Regions from separate parts of the Microbulbifer elongatus genome, predicted to be linked through region 2. Evidence: predicted binding sites of a transcription regulator. Region 2 holds the regulator's gene; each other region holds the start of a gene.
The links. Region 2 encodes sigma-54, which starts transcription at its own class of promoters, with help from an activator protein. Its sites were predicted from a motif close to TGGCACANNNNTTGCNNT; they were not measured.
Positions count from the first base shown of each region.

Region 1: the regulator sigma-54 is predicted to act here: its motif matches at 2,415-2,432, upstream of galU (UTP--glucose-1-phosphate uridylyltransferase GalU).
Region 3: the regulator sigma-54 is predicted to act here: its motif matches at 2,348-2,365, upstream of glnL (nitrogen regulation protein NR(II)).

Region 1 covers NZ_CP088953.1:3,786,405-3,791,992, reverse strand. Annotated here, with positions in the region: gene LRR79_RS15625 (hypothetical protein) at 1-305, opposite strand, end outside; gene gltX (glutamate--tRNA ligase) at 643-2,118, shown strand; gene galU (UTP--glucose-1-phosphate uridylyltransferase GalU) at 2,597-3,508, shown strand; tRNA gene LRR79_RS15610 (tRNA-Ala) at 3,631-3,706, shown strand; gene LRR79_RS15605 (ABC transporter permease) at 3,991-4,782, shown strand; gene LRR79_RS15600 (ABC transporter ATP-binding protein) at 4,779-5,474, shown strand; gene LRR79_RS15595 (hypothetical protein) at 5,494-5,588, shown strand, end outside.
Region 2 covers NZ_CP088953.1:1,834,157-1,839,744, forward strand. Annotated here, with positions in the region: gene LRR79_RS07510 (HPr family phosphocarrier protein) at 1-218, opposite strand, end outside; gene rapZ (RNase adapter RapZ) at 278-1,156, opposite strand; gene ptsN (PTS IIA-like nitrogen regulatory protein PtsN) at 1,272-1,733, opposite strand; gene hpf (ribosome hibernation-promoting factor, HPF/YfiA family) at 1,789-2,082, opposite strand; gene LRR79_RS07530 (RNA polymerase factor sigma-54) at 2,292-3,755, opposite strand; gene lptB (LPS export ABC transporter ATP-binding protein) at 3,986-4,711, opposite strand; gene lptA (lipopolysaccharide transport periplasmic protein LptA) at 4,809-5,342, opposite strand; gene lptC (LPS export ABC transporter periplasmic protein LptC) at 5,329-5,588, opposite strand, start outside.
Region 3 covers NZ_CP088953.1:955,488-961,075, forward strand. Annotated here, with positions in the region: gene glnA (glutamate--ammonia ligase) at 1-1,211, shown strand, start outside; gene LRR79_RS03960 (DUF4124 domain-containing protein) at 1,422-2,108, shown strand; gene glnL (nitrogen regulation protein NR(II)) at 2,409-3,488, shown strand; gene glnG (nitrogen regulation protein NR(I)) at 3,564-4,976, shown strand; gene LRR79_RS03975 (zinc ribbon domain-containing protein YjdM) at 5,118-5,453, shown strand; gene LRR79_RS03980 (bestrophin-like domain) at 5,560-5,588, shown strand, end outside.

The DNA of each region.
Region 1 (5,588 bases), 2.0 Mb from region 2:
ACTGCTTCCGCAGCTGGGGTTGGAGCAGTGGTGCCATTGGCGCTGGCGAAAGCAACATCGTACTGCGCGAAGCCAACACCACCTACGCAGAAAGGATCACTGCTGGCAATCGGTTGGCCCGCAATCGCGGAGCTGGCATCGAGAGGGATGTCGTCAAAGTTTTTGGCGACGATCGTAGATGCCACGCTCAATGTAATGTCGACGCTGCCAGAAGAAGCATCGCTGTCTTCTGTACCCTGGGTAGCGGCAAAGGTGTTAGCGCAGAAAAATGCGGCTGCGGAGATTGCAACAATACGCTTTTTCATTATGGGACTCCCTGAACTCTTAAGTGCGATAGTGTTGTCATTGTGGCTGGGCATTGTATTGGGTACGCCCTGGCGTCGACTACAGCAAATTGGCGGAAAATTCACCAATCTCGCCGACTGTGATGCGATCATACCAACTTTGTGAATTTAGTCACAGAAATTTTCTAAAGAAATTTTCACTTTGGTCGAGTGTGTTCTGCCGGTCAGCTTGTACAGGTATTGAGTGACCCGTGCCAAACGTCGATGCGTTGATCTTTCTCCAGCGATATAATCGCGCCCCGTAAAGTCTTTCTTCCTTTATATAGTTATTAGTCACTCGCCTAACAACAGGATTCCAATGACCGTTAGAACTCGTATCGCGCCTTCACCCACCGGTGATCCCCATGTAGGTACCGCCTACATTGCCCTGTTCAACCAGTGCTTCGCCCAGGCCCAGGGTGGCCAGTTTGTACTGCGTATCGAAGACACCGATCAGGCGCGCAGTACCCCGGAGTCCGAGCAGGCCATTCTCGACAGCCTCCGCTGGCTGGGGCTCGACTGGCAGGAAGGCCCGGATGTGGGAGGCCCTCACGGGCCCTATCGCCAGAGTGAGCGCGGCGATATCTACAAAAAGTACTGCGATGAGCTGGTCGCCAACGGGCACGCTTTCCATTGTTACCGCACCGCGGAAGAATTGGATCACTTGCGCGCGCAATTACAGGAGTCGGGCAAGGCGACGCTGAAACCCAGCGACCTGGCACTGCCGGCCGAAGAGGTCGAAAAGCGCAAAGCTGCCGGAGAGCCTTACGTTGTACGGATGAATGTGCCAGAGTCTGGCACCTGCGTGGTGGAAGACCTGCTGCGCGGCACCATCGAGATCGACTGGGCTCAGGTAGACGCCCAGGTCCTGCTCAAGTCCGACGGCATGCCCACCTACCACCTCGCCAATGTCGTGGACGACCACCTGATGGAGATCACCCACGTACTGCGGGGGGAGGAGTGGATCAATTCCGCGCCCAAACACAAACTGCTGTACGAGTACTTCGGCTGGAAAATGCCGGTGCTCTGCCACCTGCCGCTGCTGCGCAACCCGGACAAGACCAAGCTGTCCAAGCGCAAGAATCCAACTTCCATCCTGTATTACCAGCGCGCCGGCTTTATGCCCGAAGCCCTGTTGAATTACCTGGGGCGCATGGGCTGGTCCATGCCGGACGAGAGCGAGAAGTTCACCTTGGAGGAAATGCTCAAGCACTTCGACATCCAGCGTGTCTCCCTTGGCGGCCCGGTGTTCGATGTGGAGAAGCTGAGCTGGCTCAACGGCTTGTGGATTCGCGAGTTGGAAGACGCGCAGCTGGCCGATCGCCTGCAACAGTGGCTGCTCAATCGCGAAAACCTGCTCAAGGTTCTGCCGCACGCCAAGGGGCGTATGGAAACCTTCGGCGACTTCGCCCCACTGGTCAGCTTCCTTGCCGCCGGTAAGCTGCCGCTGACCGAAGAAAGCTTTGCCGGCAACAAACTGGCGCTGGACGAGCAGAAGAAACTGCTGCAATTCGCCCTGTGGCGCCTGGAGGCCCTGCGTAGCTGGAGCAAAGACAACATCTTCGCCACGGTGAAAGAGCTGTCCACGCGGATGGACGTAAAACTGAAGGACTTCAATGCGCCGCTGTTTGTCGCCATCAGTGGCACCACTGCGTCATTCTCGGTCATGGACGCCATGGATCTGCTGGGCCCCGACCTCAGTCGCGCCCGTCTGCGCCAGGCCATTGATGTTCTGGGTGGTGCCGGCAAAAAGGTGCTCAAGCGCTGGGAAAAAGAATACGCTGCGCTGGGCTAAGCCCCCGTCGTAATTACCCACGCCCTCCCGCGCGGCTGACTCCGTCATTCCGCGCGTTTACTTCGTCATGCCGCGGGCTTACTTCGTCATGCCGCGGGCTTACTTCGTCATACCGCGGGCTTGCTTCGTCATCCCGGGCTCGACCCGGGATCCAGCTCCACGGAACTCTGCGCCCCGTACCAGATCAAGTCCGGCACAGACTCTGCGCCGGGATAACACCCGCTCACTTACCAGTCACCACGTACCGACTGGTGAGAGTCCAGCCCACTCAATCAATGCCACCCGTTCAATCCGGGTGGCATTTTTTTTGCCTGTACATTAGTAAACCGATTTCCGGTAGTGTTGAGCAAAAATGAAACCGGAATGTAACCTCAAGCTGCTTCGTGTGTGACGTATGTCACATTGTCGGGTTAGAATTCCTCTTTACGGCGGGTTAAAGGACGAGCCGACCAGTATTTTTAGTGCAAAAGGAAAAACAATGAGTTCAGTAAAAAAGGCGGTCATACCGGTAGCTGGCCTGGGGACACGTATGTTGCCGGCCACCAAAGCAATTCCTAAAGAAATGCTGCCAATCGTCGACAAGCCTCTGATTCAGTACGTGGTCAGCGAAGCGGTCGCGGCCGGAATCAAAGAAATCGTACTGGTCACCCACGCCAGTAAAAATGCCATCGAAAACCACTTCGATACCTCTTTCGAGCTGGAAGCCCAGCTGGAAAACCGCCTCAAGCGGCAATTGCTCGATGAAGTGCGCTCCATTGTCCCCAAAGATGTCACCGTCATCTCCGTGCGTCAGGCCGAAGCCAAGGGGCTCGGTCACGCCATAGCCTGCGCGCGCCCGGTAGTGGGCGACAACCCGTTCGCCGTACTGTTGCCAGATGTTCTGGTGGATCAGTATGCGTCCGACCTGAGCGCCACCAATCTCGCCGCCATGGTGCGCAACTTCGAGCAGACCCGGGCCAGCCAGATTATGGTGGAGTCCGTGGACTGGGCCGAAGTGAGCAAGTACGGCGTTGTGGATTGCCTGGGGGCGGACCTGAAAGTGGGTGGAGTCGCCAAGATTGACGGGATGGTTGAAAAGCCCGATGTTGACTCGGCGCCTTCCAATATGGCGGTTGTTGGTCGCTACGTACTGCCCGCGGAAATCTGGGCGCTGCTGGAGAGCACCGCGCCCGGTGCTGGCGGTGAAATCCAGTTGACTGACGCCATTGATGAACTGCTCAAAATCCAGACCGTCGATGCCTACCGTATTGTCGGGCACAGTCACGACTGTGGTAACAAGCTTGGTTACATGAAAGCCCAGTTTGAGTACGGCCTGCATCATGCGGAGGTAGGAGCTGGTCTGCAGCAGTTCCTCGCCAGTCAAAAATCGCAGGCGACAACCGTGGCCTGACTGACCGTTCAAGCTTGCGGCTAACTATTTGATTAAAAAGTTATTTTTCTTGTTGACAGCAAGCGGGGCACTGTTAAAATGCGCCCCGCTTTCGAGGGAAACCTCAGCAAGAAAGCAACTTTGGGGCTATAGCTCAGCTGGGAGAGCGCAACACTGGCAGTGTTGAGGTCAGCGGTTCGATCCCGCTTAGCTCCACCAAATCAAAAAAGGCCGCATCCGAAAGGATGCGGCCTTTTTTGATTTGGCAGTGCTGCCCACAAATATTTTTCCGTATCGCTGTAATCGTTTGTAATTGAGTTACAGGTGTTTCCCGCCTCCAAGTTGCGGTAGAATCTGACGCGTCTTTGCGCAAACCTGCGTCACAGTTTCAGCATGAAGCCCTCCCTCTATTGAGACGGGTGTCTCAAATGATGAAATTAATCATTCAGGGGTGCCTTCGGTACAGATTTTGTACGGTCGTTCAATAAATACGTTAAGACCTCATGGGCCCAGCCACACAACATAACCCCTGGTTGATTCAGCGCGATGTTATCCGTGCGTTGCTGATTCGCGAGATGAAGACCCGCTTTGGCAAGTGGCGTCTCGGCTATGCGTGGGTGTTGTTGGAGCCAGCTATGCACATCATGGTGTTGGCCGCCCTCTTCAGTTTTATGGGGCGGGAGTTTTATCCCGGTATCCCCACCATGCTGTTCATGTTGGGCGGCATTGCCCCATTTATCTTTTTCAGCAGCTGTTTCAGTAAGGGGCTGGCCGCGGTCGAGTCCAATCGCGGGTTGTTCAATTACCGCCAGCTGCGCCCGTTCGATGCGGTGCTCACTCGTGTACTGCTCGAGTTCGCCATCTACCTGTTCAGCCTTGTTGTCCTGTTGGGCATTCTCGCCTGGTTTGGCATCAGTGCGCGCTTCAACGACTTCCTGCTGCTGGTGGTGATCAATCTGCTATTTCTGGGCTTTTGCCTGGGTGTCAGCCTGACCATGTGCGTGGTCGGTACCAAGTTTCCAGAAGCCGCCCGTTTTGCGCCGATGATCGTGCGCCCGCTGTATTTTATTTCCGGTGTGTTCTTTTCCCTGGAGCAGGTGCCAGAGGAATACCACGGTTACCTATCGTGGAACCCGATACTGCACATGATCGAACTCACCCGTGAGGGATTGTTTGCGAGCTTCCACGGGATGTTTGCAAACCTGCCGTATCTGGCCATGAGCTCGCTGACCATGCTCGCATTTGGTCTGCTGGTGTACCGCAGCCAATGGCGCGATCTGGTGCGCAGCCAATGATCGAGTTGCGCGACCTGACCAAGTCTTTCCGTACCCCGGCGGGGCGCAAGGTGTTGTTCAAAAATGTGAATGCTTTTTTCCCGGAGGGAAAAAACATCGGCATCCTGGGGCGGAACGGCGCCGGCAAATCAACGCTCCTGCGGATCATGGGCGGTATTGATTACCCGGACTCCGGGCAGGTGATTACCGACCAGCGGATATCCTGGCCCATGGGGTTGGCCGGTGGCTTTCAGGGCAGCATGACTGGCCGGGAAAATGCCGCGTTTGTCTGCGGTATTCACGGGATCTGGGGCAGTGCCAAGCGCAAAGTGCTGGATCGCGTGCAGGAGTTTGCAGAAATCGGCGACTACTTTGACGCACCAGTAAAAAGCTACTCCTCGGGCATGCGCTCAAGGCTCGCATTTGGCTTGAGTATTGCTGTGGATTTCGATTATTACCTGGTGGATGAAGTGATGTCGGTGGGGGATGCGCACTTCAAGCACAAATGTGAACAGGTAATCGAAGAGAAACGAAAAACAGCCAACTTCATTATCGTGGCGCACGCTATGCCCATTTTGAAGAAAAACTGTGATGTAGGGCTTTATCTCGGCCCTTCGGGCCTGCAGATTTTTGATACGGTAGAGGAGGCTATCCACCTTTACCAACAGGGTATCCCGAAACCCGCACAGGGCGCGCCGAAGCAACCGGCATAAAAGCCTGGCAAGAGTTGTTATGGAAAGTACGATCGAAAAAACGGAACCCGGTGTGAGCCCTGCTGAGCAGAAGCAAGCGGCCGAGACCACAAATGGCATTATTCAGCGGCTGAC
Region 2 (5,588 bases):
GCGGCCTCTTCATCGCGCCCTGTTACTTCCAGCTCCAGCTCCACGCCTTTACCGGCGGCGAGTAGCATCAGCGCCATGACACTCTTGCCGTCTACCGCCTTACCCTGGCAGTGGACTTTTACATCGGACGAATAGCGGGCGCAGGTCTGAGCGAGTTTGCTCGCGGCACGGGCGTGCAGTCCGAGTTTGTTGATGATGGTAATGCGGGTTTTCGGCATGCTGGGTAATCTTCGATTTGTTTTTTTAGCTTGCGCTCGGGATTGCGCAGCCGCACGGCTCAGGGGCGGCTCTTTTCCTGTTCCCGGTGGCGAACCTGAATGTTTTCAAAGGTGTTGGCGAAGTGTTTGGCCAGTTGTTCCACCATATACACCGAGCGATGCCGGCCACCGGTGCAACCGATGGACACCGAGGTGTAACTGCGATTGCTCTGCTGGTAGCTGGGCAGCCAGCGCTCCAGGAACGCGGTGATGTCCCGCTGCATATCTTCCGTTTGCTGGTGGGAGCGCAGGAAATCCGCTACCTCGGGGTCCTTTCCGGTTTTCTCCCGCAGTTCCGCCACCCAGTAAGGACTGGGCAGGCAGCGCAGGTCAAATACCAGGTCGGCGTCAACGGGCACTCCGTGCTTGAAACCGAAAGACTGGAACAGCACCGCCATACCCGGGGAGTCCTTGCCGACCACCCGGGTTTTAATCTGATCGCGCAACTGGTGCAGGCTCAGACTGCTGGTATCGATCACCAGGTCGGCCATGGCCGCAAGGGGGGCGAGGACCTCCTTCTCCCGGTTGAGGGCTTCCAGCAGGTGAGTGCGGCTGTCGCTCAGGGGATGCTTGCGGCGGGTCTCACTGAAGCGCTGAACCAGTACCGGCGAGCGTGCGTCGAGATACACCACGTCGCACTCGATCCCGCTTTCGCGCAGGTCATTGATGACCTGGGGAGCCTGGCGCACATCCTGCCAGAGGTTGCGGGCATCAATGCCGAGGGCCAGCTGGGTATCTTCACCGGGTTCCGGGGGTGTCTGCTCTCTGACCCGGCGAACCAGCTCCGGTAGCAGGCTGGCGGGCAGGTTGTCGATACAGTTGAATCCGACGTCTTCCAGCAACTGCAGGGCAGAACTCTTGCCCGAGCCGGAACGGCCGCTGATGATGACCAATCGCATTACACTCGCGCTCCTTGCAGGTTGAGCAGGCTCTGTTTATTCGTCCGGCCAGTATAAATCAGTCACCCCCGTAAGCGGGGATGAAATACGCGCCATTGAGCGTTAGCTCAAAAAATCAGGCCGCGGCGGCGCTGTTTATGGCCAGCGCGTAGAGTTCATCGCTGCTGGTTGCGTCGCGCAGTTTTTCGCGCACGCGGCTGTCGCTGAACAGGGCGGCAATCTCCGCCAGAGTATCCAGGTGCTCCTGTTCGGAGTCCTCGGGTACCAGCAGGGCAAACAGCAGATCCACCGGCTGGCGGTCGATTGCGTCGAAATCCACGGCAGGGGAGGTGGTGCAGAGAACACCGATGGGTTTTTCACAGCCAGGTAGCCGGCAGTGGGGAATGGCGACACCTTCACCGATCCCCGTCGATCCCAGGCGCTCCCGGGCTACCAGCTGGTTGAATACCGTGTCCGTATCCAGGTCGGGGTATTGTTCCGAGATCGCCTGGGCGATATTGAGCAACAGCTTCTTCTTGCTACTCCCCGCCAGATGGCAAAGGCTCAGGCGGGGAGAGAGTAATGCTTCCAATGTCATAACGTACAGATGATCTAGCGGTGCGAATCAGCCGTTGACTCGTGTTGGTTTGAGTCTAGCGGTGACCGCGTAACTTCTCTTTGTGTTTCAGCAGCTGCCGGTCGAGCTTGTCCGTGAGCGAATCGATCGCCGCGTACATATCTTCAGACTCTGAATCGGCAAAAATATCCTTGTTGCCGTTTACGTGCACACGGGCTTCGGCTTTTCGCATCAGGTTGTCGACGGACAGGATAACCTGCGTTGTGGTGATCAGGTCATTGTGGCGGGAGAGCTTGTCCAGTTTGGTCAGGCAGTAATCGCGAATGGCCGGGGTAACGTCTACATGGTGGCCACTGATATTGATCTGCATGGATTTCTCCTCATCGGGTACAACACAATCTGGCCGCACCCCCGCACAGGGCGGCAACCCTACTAGGAAGTGCGTCAGAATGGAAGGATACACTCGCCGCCTGGCTATTGGTTGCCCAGAAAATGATCGCAGCCCGGCTGCGTCGGTGTGGGGGAGGAGGAATAGGGCGAAAATTGACGGAGCGCACGCCACTTTTGTGACTCAGACTGCTAAACCAGTCGCTTGCGCTCACTGGAAGAGGGGATGCCCATGGACTCACGGTATTTGGCGACGGTACGACGAGCGACCTTGATACCCTGGGCATCCAGCTCCTGTGTGATCTTGTTGTCAGACAGCGGCTTGCGCGGCTGCTCGCCGTCGATCAGTTTGCGGATCAGGGCGCGGATGGCTGTAGACGAGGCATCTTCGCCGGAATCGGTGCTGACGTGGCTGGAGAAAAAGTATTTGAGTTCGAACACGCCCCGTGGAGTGAGCATGTACTTCTGCGTCGTAACCCGGGAAATGGTGGACTCGTGCATACCGATGGTCTCGGCGATGTTTGCCAGTACCATGGGTTTCATGGCCTCGGGGCCCTGCTCGAAGAAGCCCTGCTGTTTTTCCACAATGCTGCTGGCCACTTTCAGAAGCGTTTCATGGCGGCTCTGCAGGCTCTTCAGAAACCAGCGCGCTTCCTGCAGATTGTCGCGCAGGTAATTGTTTTCACTGGAGTTGTCCGCCCGCTTGATCATGGCCGCATAGGCGTCGTTGATGCGCAGCTTGGGGGTGGTCTCCGGGTTGAGTTCCACTACCCAGCGGTCCTGCTTGCGGCTGACGATCACGTCGGGCACCACGTACTGGGGCTCCTCGCCCCCGAAAGCCTCGCCGGGATAGGGGGTAAGCGTCTGGATGAGACGCATGACCTCACCCAGTTGGGCTTCGCTGAGGCGTGTGCGGCGGCTGAGCTGGCGGAAGTCCCGTTTGCCCAGCAGGTCCAGATGCTGGCCCACGACGGTGACAGCCTGGACCAGCCAGGGGGTGTCTTCCGGCAGTTGCTGGAGTTGCAGCAGCAGGCTTTCACGCAGGTCCCGCGCGCCACAGCCTACGGGCTCGAGTTGCTGGATGGTTTTGAGAACCGCCATCACTTCATCAATCTCGAGCTCCATGGATTCCGCCAGCTCTTCGATGGGGGTATCCAGGGAGCCGTTGGGGGCGATGGCGTCGATCAGCGCTTCCCCGATCAACTTGTCTTCGATGGTCAGTGGGGTGAGGTTGAGCTGCCACATCAGGTGGTCCTGGAGGCTCTCGGATACCGCGTTGCGCTGCTCCAGCGCATACTCGTCCCCTTCGCTGCCGCTGTGGCTGCCACCGGAGGAATATATGTCATCCCAGCGGGTGTCTACCGGCAGGTCGTCGGGGATATCACTGTTCCAGTCACCCTCGGCGGCGGATTCGCTCTGGGCCTCTGTGGAGCGTTCTGGCGTTTCTTCCTTGCGCTCGGCGGGGGTGTTTTGATCCTGGTGCGATTCACCGGCGTGCTCGTCGAAATCGGACTCCAGCAGGGGGTTGCTGTCGAGCGCAGACTGGATTTCCTGCTGTAAATCCAGCGTCGACAGCTGCAGAAGGCGGATGGCCTGCTGCAGCTGCGGCGTCATCGTCAGCTGGGTGCCGAGTTTTAACTGGAGTGACTGCTTCATAGGGGTATGCCGGCAGAAAAATCTGGCGTGAATCCGCTACGGAGAATTTTATCTTCTCGTCGGCGGGGTAAAGCTCATTTCCTGCAGACTACCCCGGGGCGGGGCATATGACAAGGGAGCGGTTAAGCAATAAGTGTGCCGAAAAAATCGGGGTATTTGGTCACAGAGAAATTCCTGTGAATTATGTCCGCACTATTGCCAGAAACCGGGAAGTTGTTCCGCATAAAGTGTTAAATGGTGAACTCGTGTCCCAGGTAGACGTCTTTCACCTGTTGGTTCTCGGCAACGTCACGGGGGGCGCCGGAGGCGATAATATGGCCTTCGCTGACGATAAATGCGGTCTCGCAGATATCCAGGGTTTCCCGCACGTTGTGGTCGGTGATCAGCACGCCGATACCGCGGTCCTTCAGGTGGCGGATGATCTGTTTGATGTCATTGACGGAGATGGGGTCCACCCCCGCGAAGGGTTCATCGAGAAGCACGAACGCCGGGTTGGTGGCCAGGGCGCGGGCAATTTCCACGCGGCGGCGCTCGCCGCCCGACAGGGCCATGCCAAGGCTCGCGCGGATGTGGGTGATGTGGAACTCTTCCAGCAGAGCCTCCAGTTGCGCTTTGCGCTGGCTGCCACTCAGATCCTTGCGGGTCTGCAGGATGGCGAGAATGTTGTCCTGTACGGACAGGCGGCGGAATACGGAGGCTTCCTGGGGCAGGTAGCCGATACCCTTGCGCGCGCGGCCATGCATCGACAGCCCGGTAATATCTTCATTGTCGATCATGACCTGGCCGGCATCTGCCTGCACCAGTCCTGCAATCATGTAGAAGCAGGTGGTTTTACCGGCGCCATTGGGGCCGAGCAGGCCGACGACCTGTCCGCTGGACACGCTGACAGAAACATCCTGTACGACTTTGCGCTTTTTGTACTGCTTGGCGAGGTGCAGGGCCCTGAGCGTTGGCATCATTCAATTCCGGCTGGCGGGCGGCTGGGTGCCGCCTCAAAAAATCTGCTGTGCGGTGGCGGTCCGGGGGCGGGCCCGGTTTGCGCCACTACTCTGTTTACTCTTCGTTGCTTTCTGATTGCCCCTCGGGCTTCCAGATCATTTCCACGCGTTTTTTCTCGGACTGGCCGCGGGCCTTCATCTGTTCGCTGTTGAGGTCGTAGTCGATGCGTTCTGCGGAGAGGGTATTGCCGTCGCGGTCGACAAACGCTTCGCCGGTCAGCTGCAGTGCGTCACTGGCCACCAGGAACTCGATACGCGCTGCCCGCGCCTTGACGGGGGTGGTGCTCTCTTCCACCTGCTGCTGAAAGTGGGCAGGCTTGCCGGTGGCGATCACTTTGTTGATCTCGCCTTTGGTGTTGCCGTGCACTTCAACGCGGTCCGCGCGAATCTGCAGGGAGCCCTGACTGATCACCACATTGCCGCTGTAGACCGAAAGGTTCTTGCTGCGGTTGGCTTCGAGGTTGTCGGCGGAAACTTTCACCGGCTGCTGGCGATCGTCCGGCAGTGCCTGGGCCGAAAGGCCCGGCAGTGCGCAGGCCAGGGCGAGCGCCAGTGCGGGCAGTCGGCGGCGGGAATTAACGGATTTCATAGCGGCTTTCCACATCGGACAGTATTTCTACCTTGTCTTTTTTCAGATCGGCGCGCAGACCTTTGCCGGTGGTCAGGTTGGGACCATCGGCAATGGTAACAACTTTGTCGGTCTCGGCGAATTCTTCTCGCGGCCGGATCTCTATTTTGGGGGTGCGCAGGGTAGTGCCAGGCTGCGGCAGCTCCATAATCGAGACGTCGCCTTCGAGCACCACTTTCTGGCCGTTGTCGTAGGCGACGCCAGAGC
Region 3 (5,588 bases), 880 kb from region 2:
TCCTGATGCCGGACGACGAGACCTCCTTCCTGGATCCGTTCACCGACGAAGCCACCGTGATCATCCGCTGTAATATCGTTGATCCGATCACTGGCCAGGGCTACGAGCGCGACCCGCGTTCCATCGCACTGCGCGCCGAGGAATACCTGAAGTCCACCGGTTTCGGTGACACCGCACTGTTCGGTCCGGAGCCCGAGTTCTTCGTATTCGACGACATCACCTGGGGTGCCGAAATGGGCGGCGCCTTCTACAAAATCAATTCCGAAGAAGCGGCCTGGTCTTCCGGCGCCTCCTTCGCGGAAGGCAACATGGGCCACCGCCCGGGCGTTAAGGGCGGTTACTTCCCGGTTCCGCCGGTCGACTCCCTGCACGACGTTCGTGCCGCCATGTGTTCCGCTATGGAAGCCATGGGCCTGGATATCGAAGTACACCACCACGAAGTGGGTACCGCTGGCCAGTGTGAGATCGGCGTTGGCGCCAACACCCTGACCAAAAAGGCGGACGAAGTTCAGATCCTGAAGTACGCGGTACACAACGTTGCCCATGCTTACGGCAAGACCGCCACCTTCATGCCCAAGCCGCTGGTAGGTGATAACGGTTCTGGCATGCATATCCACATGTCCTTCAGCAAAGACGGCACCAACCAGTTCGCAGGCGACGCCTACGCTGGCCTGTCTGAAACTGCTCTGTACTATGTTGGCGGTATCATCAAGCACGCGCGCGCTCTGAACGCGTTTGCCAATGCTTCCACTAACTCTTACAAGCGTCTGGTTCCGGGCTTCGAAGCGCCGGTTATCTTGGCCTACTCTGCGCGTAACCGCTCTGCGTCCATCCGTATCCCGTTCGTGCCGAGCCCGAAGGGCAAGCGTATCGAAGCGCGCTTCCCGGATCCCACTGCCAACCCGTACCTGGTATTCGCCGCAATGCTGATGGCTGGCCTCGACGGTGTGAAGGACAAGATCCACCCGGGCGATGCTGCCGACAAAGACCTGTACGACCTGCCGGCGGAAGAGTTGGCCGAGTACCCGACCGTTGCCTCCAGCCTGGAACAGGCCCTGGACGCACTGGATCAGGACCGCGCCTTCCTGACCGAAGGTGGCGTATTCACCGACGACGCTATCGACGCTTACATCGAGCTGAAGCAAGAAGAAGTACAGCGCGTGAACATGACCACTCACCCGGTTGAGTTCGACCTTTACTACTCTTGCTAATGTAAGTCCTGCCAAATAGCAGGTATCATCTCTACGCCCCGCCGGCTTCTTCCCTGGGAAGGGCCGTTGAGAAGGTGCAAAGATGACGAGAAAGCCCGCATCGCAAGGTGTGGGCTTTTTTTGTGGCCGGGTTTTACGCAATCAGGCGCTTCAGGAGTACACTAGCCTTATATGGACAGGTAAGTTGAGAAGAGGATTGCGGGAGTGCCCATGATCAGTCTGACCACCCGGTTATTCACAGGTTTGCCCTTGCTGCTCGCTCTGCTGACGGCGCCGGCGACCGCTCAGCAGGATGAGGATGCATCCAGCGCGCGACAGGGGGATTCCTCCGGCGGCGCTGTGTACAAGATTGTCGGTCCGGACGGACGTGTGACTTTCAGCGATAACCCCCCCGCTGGGGAAAAGGCGGAGAAGGTGGAAATCGGCCCGATCAACGTCCAGCCGATTGCCCCCAAGGGGGCGCTGCCCACCCGCAAACTTTCGCCCCGCAGCGAGGAAGATCGCGGGGAGCTGGGCCCGGTGAATTTCGCAATTGTAAGTCCTGCCAACGATGCCACCATCCCCCCGGGGCAGCGCTTTATCGTACTGGAGGTCGCCATTAACCCTCTGCCGCGAGACGGCCATCAGTTTTTTGCGGTCATCGATGGGCAGCGCTGGTCCGGTACCTCTTCGGGCACCAGCCTGGATATATCGGCGCTGGAGCGCGGCACTCATACGGTTCAGGCGGTATTGCTCAGTGCCAGTGGTAAGCCGCTTGCGCAGTCCCAGACCATTCAGGTGCACGTCAAACGACCCGGCGGCCAGGTCCCGGACTTCCCCGCCGAGCAGGCCCCACAAATGCCACAGATGCCCCAGGCGCCCGGTGTGGCCAAGCCGGTCAAACCCCAGCCTCGCTGAATCGCGAACACCGTGTCCGCACCTCTTTGCGGGGTTCCACGACTGATCTGAAGTGGAGCCCCGGCTTCCCCCACCACGCACTCTGCGCCCCACTGACTCATCCCGCTGCCACCGTGCCCCGTAATGCGCGCCCGTGCTGGCTATTTTTTGCTCTGCGCACAATAATGGTGCGCCCGCTGGCAGTTATGGTCGGTGGTGGCCGGTATTTCTTCCAATCCCCCGGATTTTTTGCGCCATTTTGGTTTGCTTCTTGCACTGCCATTAGGCGAACCGGACATGTGAATTACTTCGGAACCGTGAATGCTAAATGACCGCCAGTTACGCCTGCTGTTGGACAACCTCACTTCGGCCGTTTTGGTGCTCGATGAAAACCTGTCCCTCTGCTATCTGAATTCCGCCGCTGAAGACCTGGTCGCGGTTTCCAGTGCCCGCGCCAGCGGCCAGCCACTGGAAGAGGTCGTGCGGGAGAACCCCGCTGCACTGCAGGCGCTGCGCTCTGCCCTTGCCAGTGGAGAGAAGTACACGGTGCGTCGCGCGCTGTGGCTGTTGCACAACCTGGAAGAGTGCACCGTGGACTACTCGGTAACGCCCCTGACCGAGCTTGGGCTGCTGTTGCTGGAAGTACAGTCCATGGACCGCCTGTTGCGCATCGCCCGTGAAGACGCATTGATCTCCGCGCAGGAAACCACCCGCAACCTGGTGCGCGGTATGGCGCACGAGGTGAAAAACCCCCTCGGCGGCATTCGCGGAGCGGCACAGTTACTGCAACGGGAGCTGAGTGAGCTGGATGATGACGGGTTGGGGGAATATACCCAGATCATCATTGAAGAGGCGGACCGCCTGCGCAACCTGGTGGACCGCATGCTCGGGCCGCGGGTTCCGGTAAAGCTGCAACCGGTGAATGTGCACACGATCACCGAGCGAGTGGCGCAGCTGGTGGAAGCGGAATGCAGTGGTGAGCTGATTATCCAGAGGGATTACGACCCGTCGATCCCGGATATTCCCGCCGACAGTGAGCAGCTGATTCAGGCGGTACTGAACATCGCGCGCAACGCCATGCAGGCGATCGAAGAAAATATTGGTTTTGCTGACGGCAGCCTGATTATCCGCACACGGGTGCAGCGGCAGTTCACCATCGGGCGCCGTCACTGTTCGCTGGTCTGCCGAATCGACATTGTGGATAACGGCCCGGGGATTCCGGAAGACATTCGTGAACGTATTTTTTATCCGATGATTTCCGGGCGCGCAGAAGGCTCTGGACTGGGGCTTTCGATTTCCCAGCACATCATCAATCAGCACCGGGGGCTGATCAAATGTGAAAGCCAGCCGGGGCAGACCGAGTTCCAGATTTATCTGCCGCTGGCAATGGATTCGCCGTGATGCTCAGGTTGAGCAGCAGCAGGAAAAGATCCGAAAAAAACAGTTAAATCAAAAAACGCAGGCCGGAAAACGACTATGAACAATCGCGTTTGGATTATTGATGACGACCGCTCTATCCGCTGGGTACTGGAGCGCGCACTTTCCCGCGCCGGGATTGAAACTACCTGTTACGAAAATGGCGATCGCGCACTGGATGATTTTTACAGTGAATCGCCGGATGTGGTGATCAGCGATATTCGCATGCCCGGCTCAGACGGCTTCAAGCTGCTGCAGCGGTTCCAGGCGGAGCGTCCGTCCCTGCCGATTATCATCATGACGGCACACTCGGATCTGGACAGCGCCGTCGCCGCCTACCAGGGCGGTGCCTTCGAATACCTGCCCAAGCCGTTTGATGTGGATGAAGCCGTTGCGGTTACCCGCCGCGCCCTGGCACTGGCCAACGAGCAGCAGCCGGAAGAACCGGTGGTGATCGAGAACGGCACCGGTAACAAGGAAATCATCGGCGAAGCACCGGCGATGCAGGAGGTGTTCCGCGCGATCGGCCGCCTGTCCCATTCCAATATCACCGTGCTGATCAACGGCGAATCCGGTACCGGTAAAGAGCTGGTGGCGGCGGCGCTGCACAACCACAGCCCGCGCAAAAACCAGCCGTTTATCGCACTTAATATGGCGGCGATTCCCAAGGACCTGATGGAGTCCGAACTGTTCGGCCATGAGAAAGGTGCATTTACCGGTGCCAGCGCCCAGCGCGCGGGGCGCTTTGAGCAGGCCAACGGCGGCACCTTATTTCTCGATGAGATCGGGGATATGCCCGCGGAGACGCAGACCCGTCTGCTGAGGGTGCTTGCAGACGGGGAGTTTTATCGGGTGGGCGGCCACACCCCGGTGAAAGTCGATGTCCGCATTATTGCCGCAACCCACCAGGACCTGGAACGCCTGGTCGAAGAGCACAAGTTCCGCGAAGACCTGTTCCACCGCCTCAACGTTATCCGCATTCACATCCCCCGCCTGGCAGACCGCCGCGAAGACATCCCACGCCTGGTGCGCTTCTTTTTCAATAGTGCCGCGAAAGATCTGGGTGTCGAGCCCAAAATCCTCACCAAAGAAACCGAAGAATACCTGTCTGGTCTCGACTGGCCCGGTAATGTGCGCCAGCTGGAGAATACCTGCCGTTGGATCACCGTGATGGCTTCCGGTCGCGAGGTTCACATCGATGACCTGCCGCCAGAACTGCATCAGCAGGGTGCCACCAGCGAGGCGCCCCAGGACTGGCAGAAGGCGCTGCGTCTGTGGGCGGATCAGGCCCTGGCTACCGGCCAGCGGGAGATTCTCAGCGAGGCGGTGCCGGCTTTCGAGCGCGCCCTGATTGAAATTGCCCTCAAGCATACCGCCGGGCGCAAGCGCGATGCCGCCGAGCTGCTGGGCTGGGGACGCAATACGCTGACCCGCAAGCTCAAAGAGCTGGGAATGAATGGCGTTGACGACTGAAGGCTGCGAGTAAATGGTTATAACGGGCACCATTCGGTGCCCTTTTTGGTTATACTTGGGCAACCACGCACGCTGCCGTGCACGCGTGTCCGCGCCTCTGCGCGGCCGGCAGAGTCAAATCCCTACCACCGGTGTAAAGCCATGAGTGAACTGCCCAATTGCCCCCAGTGCCAATCCGCGTATACCTATGAAGATCGCGATCTGTATGTCTGCCCCGAGTGTGGCCACGAGTGGCGGGCCGGGGATAGCGAGGAAGATGAGGGGCTGAAAATCAAGGATGCCAACGGCAACCCCCTGGCCGATGGCGATACCGTCACCGTCATCAAGGACCTGAAAGTGAAAGGTTCCTCTCTGGTGGTGAAGGTGGGCACCAAGGTCAAGAATATCCGCCTCGTGGACGGCGACCACGATATCGATTGCAAGATCGACGGTATCGGGCCCATGAAGCTCAAGTCCGAGTTCGTTAAAAAGGCCTGATAGCGGCGGGCGCCGCCCCCGGCGCCTGCCACACCGCGCCCATGCCCGGGTAATGGCTGCGTGTTGGAATCTGGACCAGACTTAGAGAAAGTTCTGGGGCCAGATAATGTTTGCCGACAATTTCTTTCACGCCGT